One region of the Limibacter armeniacum genome, then DNA from elsewhere that is predicted to be linked to it. Evidence: riboswitches for the same ligand, from Rfam matches in the RefSeq annotation. Region 1 holds a riboswitch; each other region holds the start of a gene.
What was found. A riboswitch is a leader RNA that binds a small molecule or an ion and turns the genes downstream of it on or off. The one in region 1 is predicted to bind S-adenosylmethionine.

Region 2: another riboswitch for S-adenosylmethionine. It lies ahead of metH (methionine synthase); the one in region 1 lies ahead of V6R21_RS05740 (hypothetical protein).
Region 3: another riboswitch for S-adenosylmethionine. It lies ahead of V6R21_RS10635 (O-acetylhomoserine aminocarboxypropyltransferase/cysteine synthase family protein); the one in region 1 lies ahead of V6R21_RS05740 (hypothetical protein).

What each region holds. Positions count from the first base shown of each region.
Region 1 is NZ_JBAJNO010000007.1:28,180-33,689, reverse strand. It holds gene V6R21_RS05755 (MvaI/BcnI family restriction endonuclease) at 1-208, opposite strand, end outside; gene V6R21_RS05750 (very short patch repair endonuclease) at 268-702, opposite strand; gene V6R21_RS05745 (hypothetical protein) at 730-924, opposite strand; gene V6R21_RS05740 (hypothetical protein) at 1,000-1,326, opposite strand; SAM-I-IV-variant riboswitch at 1,390-1,503, opposite strand; gene V6R21_RS05735 (hypothetical protein) at 1,677-2,264, opposite strand; gene V6R21_RS05730 (hypothetical protein) at 2,512-3,012, opposite strand; gene V6R21_RS05725 (TM2 domain-containing protein) at 3,005-3,307, opposite strand; gene V6R21_RS05720 (hypothetical protein) at 3,511-3,927, opposite strand; gene V6R21_RS05715 (metal-dependent hydrolase) at 4,049-5,287, shown strand; gene V6R21_RS05710 (hypothetical protein) at 5,329-5,510, shown strand, end outside.
Region 2 is NZ_JBAJNO010000008.1:2,521,180-2,526,689, forward strand. It holds gene metH (methionine synthase) at 1-1,829, opposite strand, end outside; SAM riboswitch class I at 2,005-2,131, opposite strand; gene V6R21_RS16255 (hypothetical protein) at 2,728-4,038, shown strand; gene V6R21_RS16260 (DUF6691 family protein) at 4,161-4,583, opposite strand; gene V6R21_RS16265 (YeeE/YedE family protein) at 4,599-5,159, opposite strand; gene V6R21_RS16270 (MBL fold metallo-hydrolase) at 5,253-5,510, opposite strand, start outside.
Region 3 is NZ_JBAJNO010000008.1:1,153,996-1,159,505, forward strand. It holds gene V6R21_RS10610 (tetratricopeptide repeat protein) at 1-402, shown strand, start outside; gene V6R21_RS10615 (nuclear transport factor 2 family protein) at 428-916, opposite strand; gene V6R21_RS10620 (outer membrane beta-barrel protein) at 1,055-1,660, opposite strand; gene V6R21_RS10625 (cytidylate kinase-like family protein) at 1,906-2,598, shown strand; gene cysM (cysteine synthase CysM) at 2,644-3,528, opposite strand; SAM riboswitch class I at 4,089-4,195, shown strand; gene V6R21_RS10635 (O-acetylhomoserine aminocarboxypropyltransferase/cysteine synthase family protein) at 4,506-5,510, shown strand, end outside.

The DNA.
Region 1 (5,510 bases):
CCTTTCCCTCATCGCCCTGAGGCATTGTACTAAAATCCACAACTCTCCCTTGCTTGAGGATTTCCCTCAACTCCCCTGAGGCGTCAATAATACTTTTCTTTAGCATTGTTTCCGTCATCCGGATCAGGCTAAACTCTTCCCTACAGTATTTCTGGATAATCTCAATTAGGCGTTCTTCCCCCTCATTGGGGATAAAAAATGGATTCACGTTTAAGTTGGTTTAGCTTTTACAATTGGTTTGCATTATAGCAATAAATAGTATTATTCTCATACCTTGATCATATCAACCAAGCTATCTAGCACTTTCAGGGTCCTTTCTTTGTCATACCTAATAGCACACTCCCAAACCGTCATCACATTCCACCCTTCCCTCAACAAGTCCATACGGTGGCTAATGTCATTGGCTCGGTTCCGAGCGATTTTCCAACGCCAAAACTCTGTGTTGGTCTTGGGCAGCTTGTAGTACTTGCAGTCTTGGTGCCCATGCCAGAAGCAGCCATGGACAAAGATCACGGTCTTGTACTTGGGTAACACGATGTCAGGTTTGCCAGGCAGGACTTTGCCCCTGTACCTGCCGTGCAGCCGGAAGCGGAAGCCATGGCGGTGCAGGTAGCGCCTCACAATCAGCTCAGGCCTCGTATCCTTGCCCTTGATCGAGGCCATGATCCTGCTGCGTACTTCGGGGCTAAACTTGTCGGGCATCGCTTTTTGGAAGAGAAGTTACGAAATTCACTTCTTTCTCCCCCTTTTTTCGTCTTCAAGCTCCTTGTTGGACTTGGCAATCCTCTTTTTAAGAGCCCTTATATCAAGCCACGAAGGCACTCCCATAACAACTGTTACTATAAACATAACCCTTAGATCTGTCATGTAATCCGTGACAGGCGAGGTCAGCCATTCAATGAACCAGTAATATACCTTTTCCATGGTATTGAAGTCTTGTTTCAGTAAAAATGAAGGGGGGCCTTCCTCCCAATCGAAGTCAGGCCCATGCAAGAGGAATCAGTTCTCAATCGAAAGCTTTCCCTCTTTCAGCTTGATACACCGGTCAAATGATATACAATTGCCCCCAAACAGCAGTTGGCAGCTATTCAGGTTGTAGATGGGCCATAATTCCAGGTAGGAAGACTGACACACTATCTTCGATGCCAGCGAAGGGTCACGTGAGATCAACTCTCCTGCAAGGGCAATCATATATGCCCCCTTTCTTGTGGCAAATCCCTTGTTGCCCACGAGTCTGTTAAAGTACCCAACCAGTTGCTCGGTACTGTCACGGTGTAGCGTCAAGCGACACTCCTTGATTAGTTCTGTAAATGATTGTGTTGCCATTACCATTCTAGTTTTGTTGTGAAAAATAAACCAAATGGCATCAGGAAATGGGAAGGAAAATAGTGAGGCGCATTTTTTTGTCCTGCTCCAAAAGAGGTTCGGACCACATCGCACTGGACCACCGTGGCTTGTCTTGCTCGGTTGGTATCCCCTTCCATGGGATTCTTGATGCTACTGTAAGTATAGGATTCTTTTTATAATTAATCCAAAATATTTTTATAAATACCTCTACCAAGAAGTTCTTCGGGAAATCTGATGATAATAAAAAGGACAATCCTAATAAGTAAGGTTGAGGATAACCGGAATATGAGTCATCCCGAGTTATTATTGGGATGACTCATATTTATCAATTACACAGCCTTATTCTGTACTGGAGTCACTTTTACATAGTCCATGAACTTACGAAGTTTGTCCATAATGATCGGTGTAGAAACAACAAACTTCTCCCCTTGTACCCAAAATTCAATATAGGTAGACGAGATACTCCCCTTCGCTTTTCTATAGCTAATGAATAAATCTTTTGATACAGTATAGTCATGATAAACTTCCTCGTTTCTTAGAGGTTTTTCTTTATTAATCTTCTCCTGAAGGATTTGATAGTTTTGTAAAATAGCTTTACACTGCTCTAATGTCAGTTCTATATAAGTAATGTCTGCTATTCTTGTCTGATCAGTCTCGAATTGCTTCCGGTCCGGATAATATTTATCGGCACCGATTACCAATTTTGAAATATCCCTATATTTATAACCTGTGAGTTCTAAATAAGAATTACTATTATATGATTTACCCTTAAATACAGTATAGGTTCTAATCGTACTATACTCTCCTTCTGTGTGCTTCTCTACATTGGTTTTGATATACTGTTCTGTAATGTATCTAGTTTGCATACAACCAGTAAGTAATGCTACCATCGACAAGGAGATGAGTGCTTTTCTCATTATTAGTTTTAGTTTTAAAATGATTATAAAAAATATGATTTAATAAGTGTTCTTGAAATAATACAACTACAATAGTATCATTAAAGTAGCCTACTTTTCTTACAAATACTTTAAACCCATCGCCACATGTCCCGATCTTTATTAGATCTATGATCACCGCAATAGCCAAGGATAAGCATAAAAAAACAGCCTGAAACGATCGTGTATCAGGCTGCTTTTATAACCGATCAAGCGGCTTGTCAATACGCTATTCCTTTACCTTGTGCATGTCCAGGTAGAACTTCTTCTCGCCTTCATTCCCCACCAGCAGCTTGAAGTGATCATAACTTTCGCTATACTGCTGTATCACCCCGCATTTCCTAAAATCCTGGTCCTGCTCTCCTTTTACATACAGTACGGAGTCCTGCTCTACCTTGTAGGTCAGTTCATGCGTTTTCTTCATCGGCTCATCGCTGAAAGCCATGGCAAAATCGACCAGCCCCCCATCCATATGTACAACTGCCCGATTCCCTTCGTAGAAACTGAACTCCATTTCGACAGAAGAGAGTGCCATCACCATCAACCCTTGCCCCATTTTCTCCCAACCGTCCTTTTCCTCTTGAGTGCCGAGTGCCTCAGTCACAAAAGGAGTCAGGTCCACCTTGTATCTGCCCTGCAGCTTGTCACTGTCAAATACACCGGAATCTTTCTCACTTATATTACATGCGGCTGTGAGCAGAACCAGTAAAAGAAGTAGCCACCTACTCATTACTATCTGTTTTGGATGCCTGTATCATGGAAATGTTCCGGGCCATGTCCTCATCCCTTTCCTTCTTCTCCAGCTGGTCTATCTGAGCGAACAGCTTGGCATTGTAACGACTCACTTTGCCAGGTATCAGGAAAAGGTCAATCAAGGCCCAAACCCCTACGCCCCCAAGCGTAAACCAGTACAGGAACTGGATGCCCCACATCCCGAGGTAAGCATAATGGGCCCCAAAAAAGAACCAGAACAGATAGGTCGTGCCCGTTGATTTTACTTTCGATTGCAGATAGTGCTTGTTCATACTTTTAAGGTTTTTGCAGGCTTCTCAAAGTCCTTTGCATGTGTTGCCGGACAATGAAAGGCCTCCGATAGATGATAATAGTTTTAAGTTGCTTTAATTGGATAATTAAGTTTTTTTGTTCGGATTCCACCCTGTTCACTTTATCAATGCCCTGTTTTATTTGACAATCACATCGCCTAGCTTTACAAAAAAAACAATAGTGTTCACACTCCCCGCCATTCCTGAGGCCCCTTCTCCTCATCCGGCGCAAAGTCACACTCCTTGCACCGCTCCTGCTCCGCATCGATAAACCACTGGCCTTCCTCCAGCTCACTGGTAAGGTAAATCCGGTATTCTGTCGGACATACCGCCGTTTGAATCCCTAGAATTGGCTGCTGCTCCAGGCGCATATAGCAGTCCCCAGTCCGTGCTTTGGTGCGCCGCAGCTCCTTGCCGTTGTAGTAGAAAACAATCTGACGGGGTTCTGTCAACCTGATCAGCAAGGTCATGTCCATCTCGGTGCTGTTATTTTGGATAAACAGGCGGCATGGGCGGTGAAGGCTGCGGTTTACCCCATCTTGGCAAATGGCAGCTAACGGTAATAGAAATAACAGTAACAAGCTGGTAAGTAAGGCTTTCATAGGTTTTATATTGGTTTGGTTTGCTTTTGGGAAGGACTTATCAGAAGTTACACAAAACCAATTAACTAACAAGGTCTATAGCCTCCTAACATACCGATTACATCAACCACGCTAGTACTTTATGATGGGATTCAACCACCTGGCAGGCGGTTTTGCCTTCACGGCCACCTTTGCCAGCTTCTCAGACACCAATATCTTCGAGACCCCCGAACGGATTGCCGCTACTGCCTTCTTTGCCCTGCTGCCGGATGTGGACCACCGCTCCAGCCTAATTGGCAAGCTGTTTTACCCAGTGGCCAAGTATTTGGACACCCACTACGGCCACCGCACCATTACCCATTCCTTTCCCGCACTCGTTGCCGTGACCGCCATGGTGCTGCTTGTAGAGAATGCCCTGGAACTCTCCCACCATGCCTACGCCCTGATTGCTTGCCTGGCCTACCTTTCGCACCTCGTATTTGATATGTGCACTAGAGCGGGCATCCCTTTTTTTATACCGTTCACCAAACGTCGCTGCGTATTGCCCGCCAATCCTGCCATGCGGCTGCGGGCGGGTGACCTGCGCTCAGAGGCACTGGTGTTTTTTGCTTTTATCGGAATGAACTTCCTTTGCTGGGACCTGTATGAAAAAGGCTTCTGGACCAAATACAACGAGGCCTTCTCTACAGTGATGCACCTGGAGAAGGAATACCAAAAAGGCCGTGGGCTACACGCCCGGTTTAAGTCCGTCGAAGGTGATGTGGTCACCTTCCAATCCGGCAAACCGCTCTTGATGGTCTCAGGCAGACTGCAACTGGTCAGCAGCGATGAGCCGCTGCTCTCGTTCTCAGATGGCCCTCGCTACCGGATTGAGACGGTCAGCCTTGTTTCCGTTAGCGCCGACTCACTCAATCAACTGCTGGCAGGTCATTTTATTGAAGCGGTAATCAGAAGTGAAGAACCTTTCCAGTATCCGGACGGCTCAGGCCTTTTGGCTACGGGTAACTCCGCCACCCTTACCAACAGCCAGCATGTAACGATCCAGCCTACCCGAAAGCGCAGTGAGCAACTTACCGAAAAGCTTTTCCAGCTGGAGGCCCGAATCTTTGAGCAGCGGCAAGAAGAGAAGTCTAGCAGGCTAGCGTTAAAGCAACTGGAGACAAAACGACAGTTACTGATGGAAGGGTTTACAGCAATGAGTGACTATGAAAAAGGCAAGGCGATTGGGGAGCTAAAGACGCTGAAGACTAAAATCGAGGGCTTTGAAGTGGTCACGGCTGATACGCTGCTACTCGATCGGGAGCGGCAGCAGTTGCTGATGGAGATGGAAAAGATACAGGTATTTGATGCGGTGGTGAGGCGGGTAATCAAATCACCGTAATTTTATATCTTGGATACAAATAAACTAAAACTAATAAAATTATGAACCATTCAGGAACAGTACTAGCTCGTTATTATGAAGATAGTAGTGATACCCCTACTGAGATTACAATCGAAATCTATAACAACTGGCTTGCAGAAGAGGATATAGATAAAAAAAGGAAAACCATTGCTGAGTTTATTTACCACAGGTTGCATAGTCGTTATATAAAGCCCTTTCAACA
Region 2 (5,510 bases), on a different contig from region 1:
TCCAAACCTGCCTTGATGGCATGATATAGGAATGCGGAGTGCATGGCTTCACGTACAACGTTATTACCACGGAATGAGAAGGAGATATTACTAACACCTCCACTCACCTTAGCATGAGGCAGGTTTTGCTTGATCCATCTTGTAGCTTCGATAAAGTCAACACCGTAGTTGTCGTGCTCCTCTATACCTGTAGCAACAGTCAGGATATTAGGGTCAAAAATGATGTCTTCTGGAGGGAAGCCTACTTCGTTGACCAATATATCGTAAGACCTTTTACAAATCTCAATTCTTCTTTCATATGAATCTGCCTGCCCCTTTTCGTCAAAGGCCATCACCACTACAGCAGCGCCATAACGTAATACTTTTCGGGCATTATCCTTAAATGCATCATCTCCTTCTTTTAGGGAAATAGAGTTTACAACACCCTTACCCTGAATACATTTAAGTCCAGCTTCAATCACTTCCCATTTTGAGGAGTCAATCATGATTGGCAAACGTGCAATGTCAGGCTCAGAGGCAATCAGGTTCAGGAACCTAACCATACACTCTTTTGACTCCAACATTCCGTCATCCATATTGATGTCAATCACCTGTGCACCACCTTCTACCTGCGTACGGGCGATCTCCAAAGCCTCATCAAATTGCTCTTCCTTAATCAGTCTCTTGAATTTAAGGGAACCTGCCACATTGGTTCGCTCACCAATATTGACAAACATGCTGTCTGGCTTAATGGTAACCGGTTCCAAACCACTCAAATTCATGAAAGGCTTGTGCTTAGGTATTGTTCTAGGTGCTGCCGTTTTAAATGTCTCAGCAATATCATGGATGTGATCTGGTGTTGTACCACAACAACCCCCAATGATATTTACCAATCCTTTAAAGCTATCAACAATGTCAGCCATCTCTTTCGCTGTCTGATCGTACTGACCAAACTCATTGGGCAATCCTGCATTTGGGTGTGCAGAAATATTGACATTGGCTACACGAGATAACTCTTGAATGTAGGGTCTCAACAAGTCGGCACCTAGGGCACAGTTCAAACCAACACTAAACAGGTTTGCATGACGGATTGAGTTCCAGAAAGCTTCTGCTACCTGACCGGAAAGTGTACGTCCAGAAGCATCTGTAATCGTACCGGAAACCATAATTGGAAGGTCAACCCCTACTGACAGGTTTGGAAACTCCTCTTCCCTGCCTCTAGGACGTCTGTCCACTAGATTGCCATTTTTTACATCCTCAAAATATTGGTCAATTGCAAAAAGGGCTGCCTTACAGTTAAGCGTATCAAAAACAGTCTCTACCAAAAGGATATCTGCTCCTCCTTCTACCAATGCCTGTACTTGCTCATAGTATGCTTCTACCAGTTGGTCAAAATTGATGGCACGATAACCTGGATCATTTACATCTGGAGAGATGGAAGCCGTTCTGTTGGTTGGTCCAATTGAGCCAGCTACATATCTTGGTTTATGAGGCTCCTTAGCTGTAAGCTCATCAGCTACTTCTTTTGCTATTGCTGCTGAAGCATAGTTGAGTTCATATACCAGATCTTCCATCTGGTAATCAGCCATGGCTATACTGGTACCACTAAAAGTGTTGGTCTCTACAATGTCAGCGCCAGCCTCAAAGTACAGTCGATGTATTTCCTTGATAATGTCAGGTCTTGTAATGGACAGTAGGTCATTGTTACCTTTCAGGTCACTAGCATGACTGGCAAAGCGAGTCCCTCTAAAATCCTCTTCTGTCAATTTGTGTCGCTGGATCATGGTTCCCATGGCTCCATCCAGGATCAGCACCCTTTCCTCGGCCTGCTTTCTGATATCTGCTTTCATGAATAATAGTTAAATGGCTCTAGAATTAATCGCAATTACGGCTAGCCAACTGCATAGCCAAACCTGTCAGACATTTGTCTGTTCGATCAGGGTGTTATCAAGAATAACTGGAATTGAGTAGTAAGGCAGGAATCAAGATACCGGCAAAGAGCGCTTGCCGGTACATAACATACCGTACTCATTTTTCCTGGACACCTCCAGGGCGGGAATTAGCACCTTGTTCAATTTGAAAAAATGATTCAAAGAATTGCAGGTTGCTAAGACTTCACAGAGCCCGTTCTCTCAGTCTTTCTCAATAAGCACGATGCAAAATTAAAAATAATCGGCAGATAAATAAAAATCTTTTTCAATTCTAATGACTCTACTCAGTATTAACATTTCTTAAATCAATACAAAAGCTCACAGTTTACGTTTACTTTCAATGTGTAACATTCAATACCTTTCGTTCACCATTATTAAAAAAATAAGTTACACTTCAGGTATTGCTTACCTGTGAGTTTACAGTCTCTTTCCTCCTAAATTTACCTTTATTCGTTATCCCCTGACAAACACCTCTCCCATAATCTTAAAATAACACAACACTAACTACTATTAATGATGTGATTTCAACTCATTAACTAAATTTTATTCAAAAACACCTCAAACCTTACACATCTGTGATTTTTACTTAAAATTGCGTACTTTGGATGTAACAAATCACAAAGGCACTTCTTTAGGCCTACTTACTTCAGAACTATCCGCTTGTAAGAATTTTAATTAACACCACTAATTCTGCGCGCCCATACTTTTCTATTCAAATAAGCTTTCATTTTCAGTTCTGAAATCAGGAAACACAATTAAATCAAACAATACAGCTATACCACAATAATCAATTACACAACCAGCAACCCTCACTACCATGATTCGCTTTGCTATTCTATTGGCTTTTTGCGCATTTGGCTTATCCGCTGTTGCACAAAACAGCCCTACCCCTCAATGGGACGGGGTATTGCTTATCTCTGAAAACCAAGGTGTTTATACAATTTTCATTGACAAATCAGGTGAAGTTGATAACACAGAAATTGTAATCAAAACCACTAATGGAGTGGTTGTACACCCAGTAAGAAATGGACGTCTAGTTACCATCCCAAATGTAGCCACAGGTGGATGGGTAAAAGTAAAAGACAATGGAAAAACCGTTACTTCAGTATCTCTCAAAAACTTTATGAATTCCCCTTTGGCATATGTTAATCACCGTGCAGGAATTATGGGTAATTTTGACTATGCCAAAAGGAAAAAGAAAGGTCAAAAAGGCAGCCAAGAAGATTTAGCTAAAAATGACTCCAAACCACAGAAAAACTCCTTAGTAGCTCCTGTTATAACAGCCCCAGAAGAGGACGATGATTATATTGACCCTAACCTAAAAAGTGGTTTTGGAGAAGAAGAGATATGGGAAGATGAAGACCAAGTAGAAGAACTTAAAACGGCTTTTGATGCCGATGCAGCAGAAATACTAGAAATTGAAAAAAGACTGGCACAGGAAGTCGCCGCATATCCTGAACTTAGACCTGACCTAATCATGAGAAAGGAATCTCAGACTTTTCTCGAAAAGCTTGAATCTGCAAGGTTAAGGGATCAAACAGAATTGGCTTCAACCTTTGCTACCGTCAAAAGATTCTTGATTGATGCTGACCCACTTGATTATGAAATGCCTTATTACACTGAAAAGGAAGCCGTAAAAATGAGGCTCGAAGTGCCTTCCGAAATCTATGAAACAGCTGTGTTCATGGAAGAAAACTTTGAAGTGACCAAGGACTTTGGAGACTGGCTACTTATAACAGAGCGTAAAACAGGTTATGAAATGGCTTATATCGGGTATGACATGTTCAAATTCAATATCAATGAGTTCGATGTCAATACAGAAAACGACGAGAAAGTAATCGCATTCTTCAATGAATTTAACCTTTTGGTAAGACCAATTGCCCGTAAATGGTTAGGTATTTACTGCGACAGGGTTTATTTGGGGGCGATCAAAAAATCTCGCACTTACAAAATCGAGATCATGCAAAGTAATAAGATTGCTGTCAGAAGCTCGAGAGAAACACATTACCTTGAATTTGTAAGTGGCAACAGATGCCTGATCACAACAGAAGGTTCTAACAAGATCAGAACGATGCTCTACAGACCAAGAAGCTCTGAAAAAGAACTGTCATCCAAAAATGATCAATAAAACACACATCACACTTTATAAACTTTTCTATTGTTCATACCTCAGTACCTTTATTAAATAAAGATACCCCGGCAAATTGCCGGGGTATTCTTTTTTGCACAAAATCACAACTAAACTGAATGTCAATGAGGAAGCTTATCCCTCAAAAGACCGTAGACAAAAGTCCCTGTAATTGCACTCAAAATTACTATAAACATAATCAGGAAGCCATGTCCAAGTAAAACAAACATTGGTCCTGGACATGCACCTGTCAATGCCCAACCCAATCCGAAAATGGTACCCCCAATCAAGTATCTTGAAATACTCTTTTCCTTGTCATGGAATTTTATTGTTTCACCATAAACATCACGGATACCAAACCTTTTGATGACTGCCGTTATGACAATCCCAGTCAACAATGCGGATCCAATGATTCCATACATATGAAATGACTGAAACCTAAACATCTCCTGTATTCTGAACCATGATACCGCTTCCGACTTGGTCATGACAATACCGAACAATACACCAATCAGTATATATCTAATTCCTATCTTGAATTTCATATTGATAAATTAATCTTAACCTAGAATAAGTGGCATTAAAAGATGTGTCATGATAAGCCCCCCAATAAAGAATCCTATTACTGCGATCAAAGAAGGTAACTGAAGGTTTGAAAGTCCACTGATAGCATGTCCTGAAGTACAGCCACCAGCGTATCGTGCACCAAATCCTACCATAAAACCTCCTCCAATCAACATCACCAAACCTTTCCATGTAAGAAGGAACTCAAGGTTAAAAAACTCTTTTGGCAATAGTGATTCACCTGAAGAAGCAACTCCCAATGCCTTGAGGTCAGCTACAGTTTGTGCTGAGATTTCGGCACCTTCAGCACCATTCATAAAATTCACCGCCAATACACCACCTAAGATAGCGCCAAAGGCAAACATCAAGTTCCACCTTTGTACTTTCCAGTCAAAAGAAAAGAAATCACACTTTTTTCCAGCACCACAAGCAGCACAGATTACTCTCAGGTTGGCTGACATTCCAAATGACTTACCTGTAATAAGCAGTAATGTCATCACAAGTGCGATCATTGGCCCTGAAACATACCAAGGCCATGCATTTTGAATCCAATCCATAATATTTTTTGAACAGTTCGAGACAGATTATTTCATTCAGTAGGAAAAACCACTTGGCCAGTGGTTTTTCCATTAAAGCTGATATTTAGAATATTATAATGTAGAAGGACAAACGTACGCTGTAAGTTGTATACCAGTCTCCTTAATAGCTCCAAATCCACCCGTTACATCCACAATATTGTGATAGCCTTGCTTTCTCAATATTGAAGTCGCAATCATTGAACGGTAACCACCAGCACAATGCAAGTAGAATGGTTGGTCCTTGTCCAGTTCGTTCAAGTGCTCGTTGATATAGTCAAGTGGAAAATTAACCGCACCTTCTATATGTTGAGACAGGTACTCATTAGGATT
Region 3 (5,510 bases), on a different contig from region 1:
AGTTTAGCTGAATCTGTGAAAGAAAACCTGAAAGCGAGGGAGTTGTATAACAGGTCTTTATTATATGCTATGCAGCGTGAGCCAGAAAAAGGAATGGAAGAGGCTAGTTTGTTGAAAGAGCATATTTCAAACAGTGATAACCCTGAAGAACTGGAGCCTTACCATCAGGCAATGGCATACCTGTATTATATAAAAGATGATTTAGGGAAAGCCAAAGAAGAGTTGGAGGTATCAGAAAAAGATTCTCCTTACACTTACTACCTGATGGCTAAAGTAGCTGAAAAAGATGGTAATGGACCTCAAGCCAATCAATATTACCAGCGGGTAATAGATTGGAACGAGGATGATGATATTTACTATTCCATGATCAGGCCTAAAGCCATGAACAAAAATAAAATGTGATTTAAAGTGAAATAGGGTCAATATCCTATCCTTGAGATAAGGAGCGCTCCCGGGCAAGCTTAGGCAGGTCCGGGTTTCCTTCTTGATGGACCAATGTAAAAGTCAGCCGATCAATTTTCCATCCTTTTACTGTTTTGTTGAAATGATGATGATACTGACCAAATACGGTCCATGTATTATTACCTGAGTCATTGGGTAAAATATGAATAGCCTGTAAGTAAGAGAAGCACTCAGCTTCCTCTTCATGAATTGTGACAGAATGGTTGGTGACCATATGTTGTGTAGCGGTATATCCTGGCAACGCATGTTTCCATCCGTTTATAATTTCTTGTGGGGAACAGACAGTTGCTGGATTTCCACTTAAGGAGCTGTAATCCAACGTGACACTGCTGTCAAAAGCTTTTTTGACAAGTTCCCAATCCCTCTTGTCTGCTCCAATACAAATGTTGTTGACCAAGTCAATAATGTCAGCCCTGTGCTGAAGGTAGATGGTGCTAAGTTGTAGAGTGTCCATGGTTAATTGTGTTGAAATGTTAGCCTACACTGTTCAAACAAATTGAAGAAAAGTTGAGGTCGTTGTAATGCTGATTTTAGAAAAAAATAGACCTGACGAATGAGTCAGGTCTGCGTATTTTATAGAGAAATAGAAATTCTACTCTCCTTTAAGCTCTTCTCGAAGTTCTTTGTCAACTGGTCTGCTAGAACTTTTGATATGATATAGCAAGCCAATATTTAAGAGGAAGAAAGAGCCTTGGTCTACGAAATGGTAATTGATTTTGCCGTTGATGTCCAGTTTGTCTTTGATCGGATAAAGAATACCTCCACCGAAGTTTAAGCCAATTTTACCTTCTGAATCATCAATGTCTCCAACACCTGGTACATTATCGATGTTGACATCGATATTGTAGTAACCGATAGCAGCATTCACATAGGGCCTCAGGTTTTTGAGTGTGCTGGTATATTCAGGTTGAGTATAATAACTGGCACCTACCCTTATGGAAAACAGGTTGGTGTTGACATTGCTTTCTTCAGCGAAAGGCGTATAGTCGATCTGGGCATCAACAGATACTTGATCTCGGAGGAAGTACCTACCATCTGCACCAAAGTTAAACCCTGTGCTTGCTCCATCAGAGAGGTCACCTGTAGGGAATGCTACACCAATATTACCACCTACTAAAACTTGTGAAAAAACATTCGATGACATTGAGATACAAGCCAATAGCGATACAGAAAGTAGTAAAGAGAAAAGTCGTTTCATGTGGTTGTGGTTGAATGAATTGAAATAGTTTAATTGCTATAAGTTTTAATAAAAAATTGAATTAAATAATGAATTAAGTCATTGTTATTTCTTGAATAGTGTTATGTGGTTGTTTTTATTTAAGTATTGGTAATCAATGTGTTGTTTGTTGTTTTGCTTTCGATTGCAATGGGAACATTGCATTAATCTTTGTAAATTATAAAAGGATTATTTTCAGATATTAGGATTAAGTAAACAGACAGGAGATGGAAACAATATCATACGATTACTTTAGCCAGTACTTTAAAAAAACTGATGAAGAGCTGAATAAGCCTATTGAGTGTAATGGAAAAGTGGTTACAATAGGCAGGGACTATGGTTGTAACGCTATGGAGGTGGCTCAGCAGCTTGTGGATAAACTCAATACAAATGAGATGTTTTTTGGTCATCCAAGAAGGTGGCAGGTAGTGGACAGTGAGGTGATAAGGGCTGTAGGAAAAGAGATGAAAATGAACCTTGATCGTGTGACAGATCTGAGTACACCCCAAAGGAAAGGACTGGTGGATCAGCTATTGAGTGCATTCAATGAATATCAGCCTCATAAGGAGTTGAAAAGGGCAATGGGAGGCGTTATTTCTGCTTATATGGAGAGAGGGAATGTGGTGTTTGTTGGACGCGGTGCTGGCTTCTTTGCTGAAGAAAGTGTCAATGTACTAAATGTAAAGTTGTTTGCTCCTCTTAGGTATAGGGTCAGGATGCTGATGCAAAAGGAAGGTATGAGTGAAGATAAGGCGATTGAGCTTGTAGAACTGATGGATGATAAAAGGAGCAGGTTTAATGAGTTTCTGTCAGGGGCAAGTGAGCTTCATTATGATATTTTGCTTGACCGCTCAAGGATAAGCACCAATGGGATCGTCAATATGCTATATTCAACGCTTGAAGAGATGCCGGAATTTTAAAGGTAAAACCCTGTTCAGTTTATGCATGAACAGGGTTTTTTGTTGCTATTCTTCAAATAATGGTGAAGATAAATATCTGTCGCCTCGGTCACATACAATAAATACGACAACCCCTTCCTCTAATTCTTCAGCTACTCGAAGTGCAGCTACGGCAGCACCTCCACTACTCATTCCTGAAAATATACTTTCTTCCTTAGCCAGTTTACGAGCCATCGTTGAAGCCTCTTCCTGAGAGATGTCAATGATTCTGTCGACTCTTTCAGGTTCAAATATGGCAGGTAAGTATGCTTCTGGCCATCTTCTGATGCCTGGAATCCGAGAACCTTCAGTTGGTTGCGTACCTACAATCTGAACGTTTGGGTTTTGCTCTTTCAGGTAACGGGACACACCCATAATAGTACCTGTTGTTCCCATAGCAGATACAAAGTGTGTGATTTTTCCTTCTGTTGCTTCCCATATCTCAGGTCCTGTGTGACGATAATGAGCCTTGTAGTTGTCAGGATTGCCAAACTGATTAAGCATAAGGTATTCTCCTGTCGCTGCTTTTTCTCTTGCAAGGTCAATAGAACCTTCCATTGATCGCTCAGAAGGCGTAAGGATTACTTTGGCACCATATGCTTGCATGGTTTTGACCCGTTCTGCTGTGGCATGCTCAGGCATAATCAGTTCAATTTCTACACCAACTGCTTTAGCAATCATGGCAAGTGCAATTCCTGTATTGCCGCTGGTGGCTTCAACCAGTTTCATTCCTGGTTTCAGTTCACCTCTGTCAATAGCCCCTTGTATCATACTGAGAGCAGGTCTGTCTTTGACACTACCGCCGGGGTTATGACCTTCTAATTTTCCATAAACCTTAACATTTGGGTTAAGGTTTAGATGTGTAACCTCTACTAATGGGGTGGATCCTACCAAGTCAAGGATTGATGGCATAATATATTTTCTTTGTGTTTTGAATTCAATTTAACGCTGTCACTGTTATAAATTCTATATTCAATTGAAGAAAAGCATACTTCAAATTAGATCAATTCATAATTGAATGCTAAAGAATTTATTTATTGTATCAAATAATAGAGCTTCCTGAGTTGCTAATTTTCCACTCCCTTTCTTATCGATAGCCTAGTTGTTATATAGGGTATTGAGGCAAATTTACGCATGTCATCTGTTTCTATCCAATTTATGAAATCAGAAACTGTCTGTAATCTTTGTACCTATTTGATAATCTAGGTGATAGAGTTATACCGTTTCTTGTTACAGTTTGTAAGTTTGCTAGCTATAATCATTATCAAGGCTTTTTTGTTTTGAATTTTTTGTATTCAGCTAGTTCATTGGTAAGAGAAAAGTAGGATAAGCTTTTTCTCATCGAAGCTTTTGGTATAGCTCCTTAGGATTAAAATAAATCTTAATTTTTTTGTGATGTTGTTTGGTTTTTTTCAGAAATGGTCAGTATGTTTGTGGCACATACAGTCAATTACCTCACATCTGAAGTAATTGGTTTATAAAGAAGAGGCGAGAGACTAGGCTTTAAGACCCTCTAGCAACCCCCTCACTCGTGGGAAAGGTGCTAATTCCTAGCCTAAGTTTTTAGGACATATAAACTAATTAGGCATCATGAAAGCATTTAAAATTCTTTTTGTTGACGCAGCAGCGTTGACCCAATTTTTTGCATCTCGCAACACGTACAATTTCTCATACCGAATGTGTATGCGAATGCGAATGTGTAGCTAATCGCACATACACTCCCCACACCTCCGTTTCCATCTCCTAAGATGTATTGTTACGTTTCGCACCAAGTGACGCGCGGCTTGGTACAGGCGTTTCTTTATCCTTAGCACAAGCAGGAGGCTCGTTTTGGTCTACAAAACGTGTTTTAAGAACCATTGTACCATTTTATTAAAATCCAAAGAGCCATGTCAGATAATAAATTAAGATTCGAAACACTACAAGTGCATGCAGGTCAGGAAGTTGAAGCTACTACGAATGCCCGTGCAGTACCGATTTACCAAACTACATCTTACACATTCAACGATGCAGAACATGGTGCTAACCTGTTTGCCTTGAAAAAGTTTGGCAATATCTACACTCGAATCATGAACCCAACAACGGATGTGTTTGAGAAGCGAATCGCTGCACTTGAAGGCGGAGTGGCAGCACTTGCAGTAGCTTCAGGACAGGCAGCGCAGTTTATTGCACTGAATAACCTTTGTGAGTCAGGAGATAATATTGTTTCTACAACATACCTATATGGCGGAACTTATAATCAGTTTAAAGTGTCTTTCAAAAGGTTAGGCATTGGGGTGAGGTTTGCAGAAGGTGATGATGCAGAGAGTTTTGAGAAGCTGATTGATGAGCGTACCAAAGCACTGTATCTGGAAACTATTGGGAACCCACAGTTTAATATTCCAGACTTTGAAGCAATCGCAAAAGTTGCGCAGAAACATAATATTCCATTGGTGGTAGACAATACTTTTGGAGCAGGGGGGTACTTGTTCCGACCTATTGACCATGGTGCCAATGTTGTAACGGCTTCGGCTACGAAATGGATTGGTGGACACGGAACATCAATTGGTGGAGTCATAGTAGATGCGGGTAATTTCAACTGGGCAAATGGTAAGTTTCCTCAGTTTACAGAACCATCAGAAGGATACCATGGATTGAAGTTCTGGGAAGTTTTTGGAGAGGGTGGTCCATTTGGAAATATAGCTTTCGCAATCAGAGCGAGGGTAGAGGGACTGAGAGATTTTGGTCCAGCATTGAGTCCATTCAATTCCTTCCTTTTATTACAAGGTTTAGAAACACTTTCTCTTCGTGTACAAAGACATGTTGATAATGCTTTGGCTTTGGCAGAGTGGTTAGCATCACATGATGCAGTTGAGTCAGTGAATTACCCAGGCCTGAAAACAAGTCCATACCAT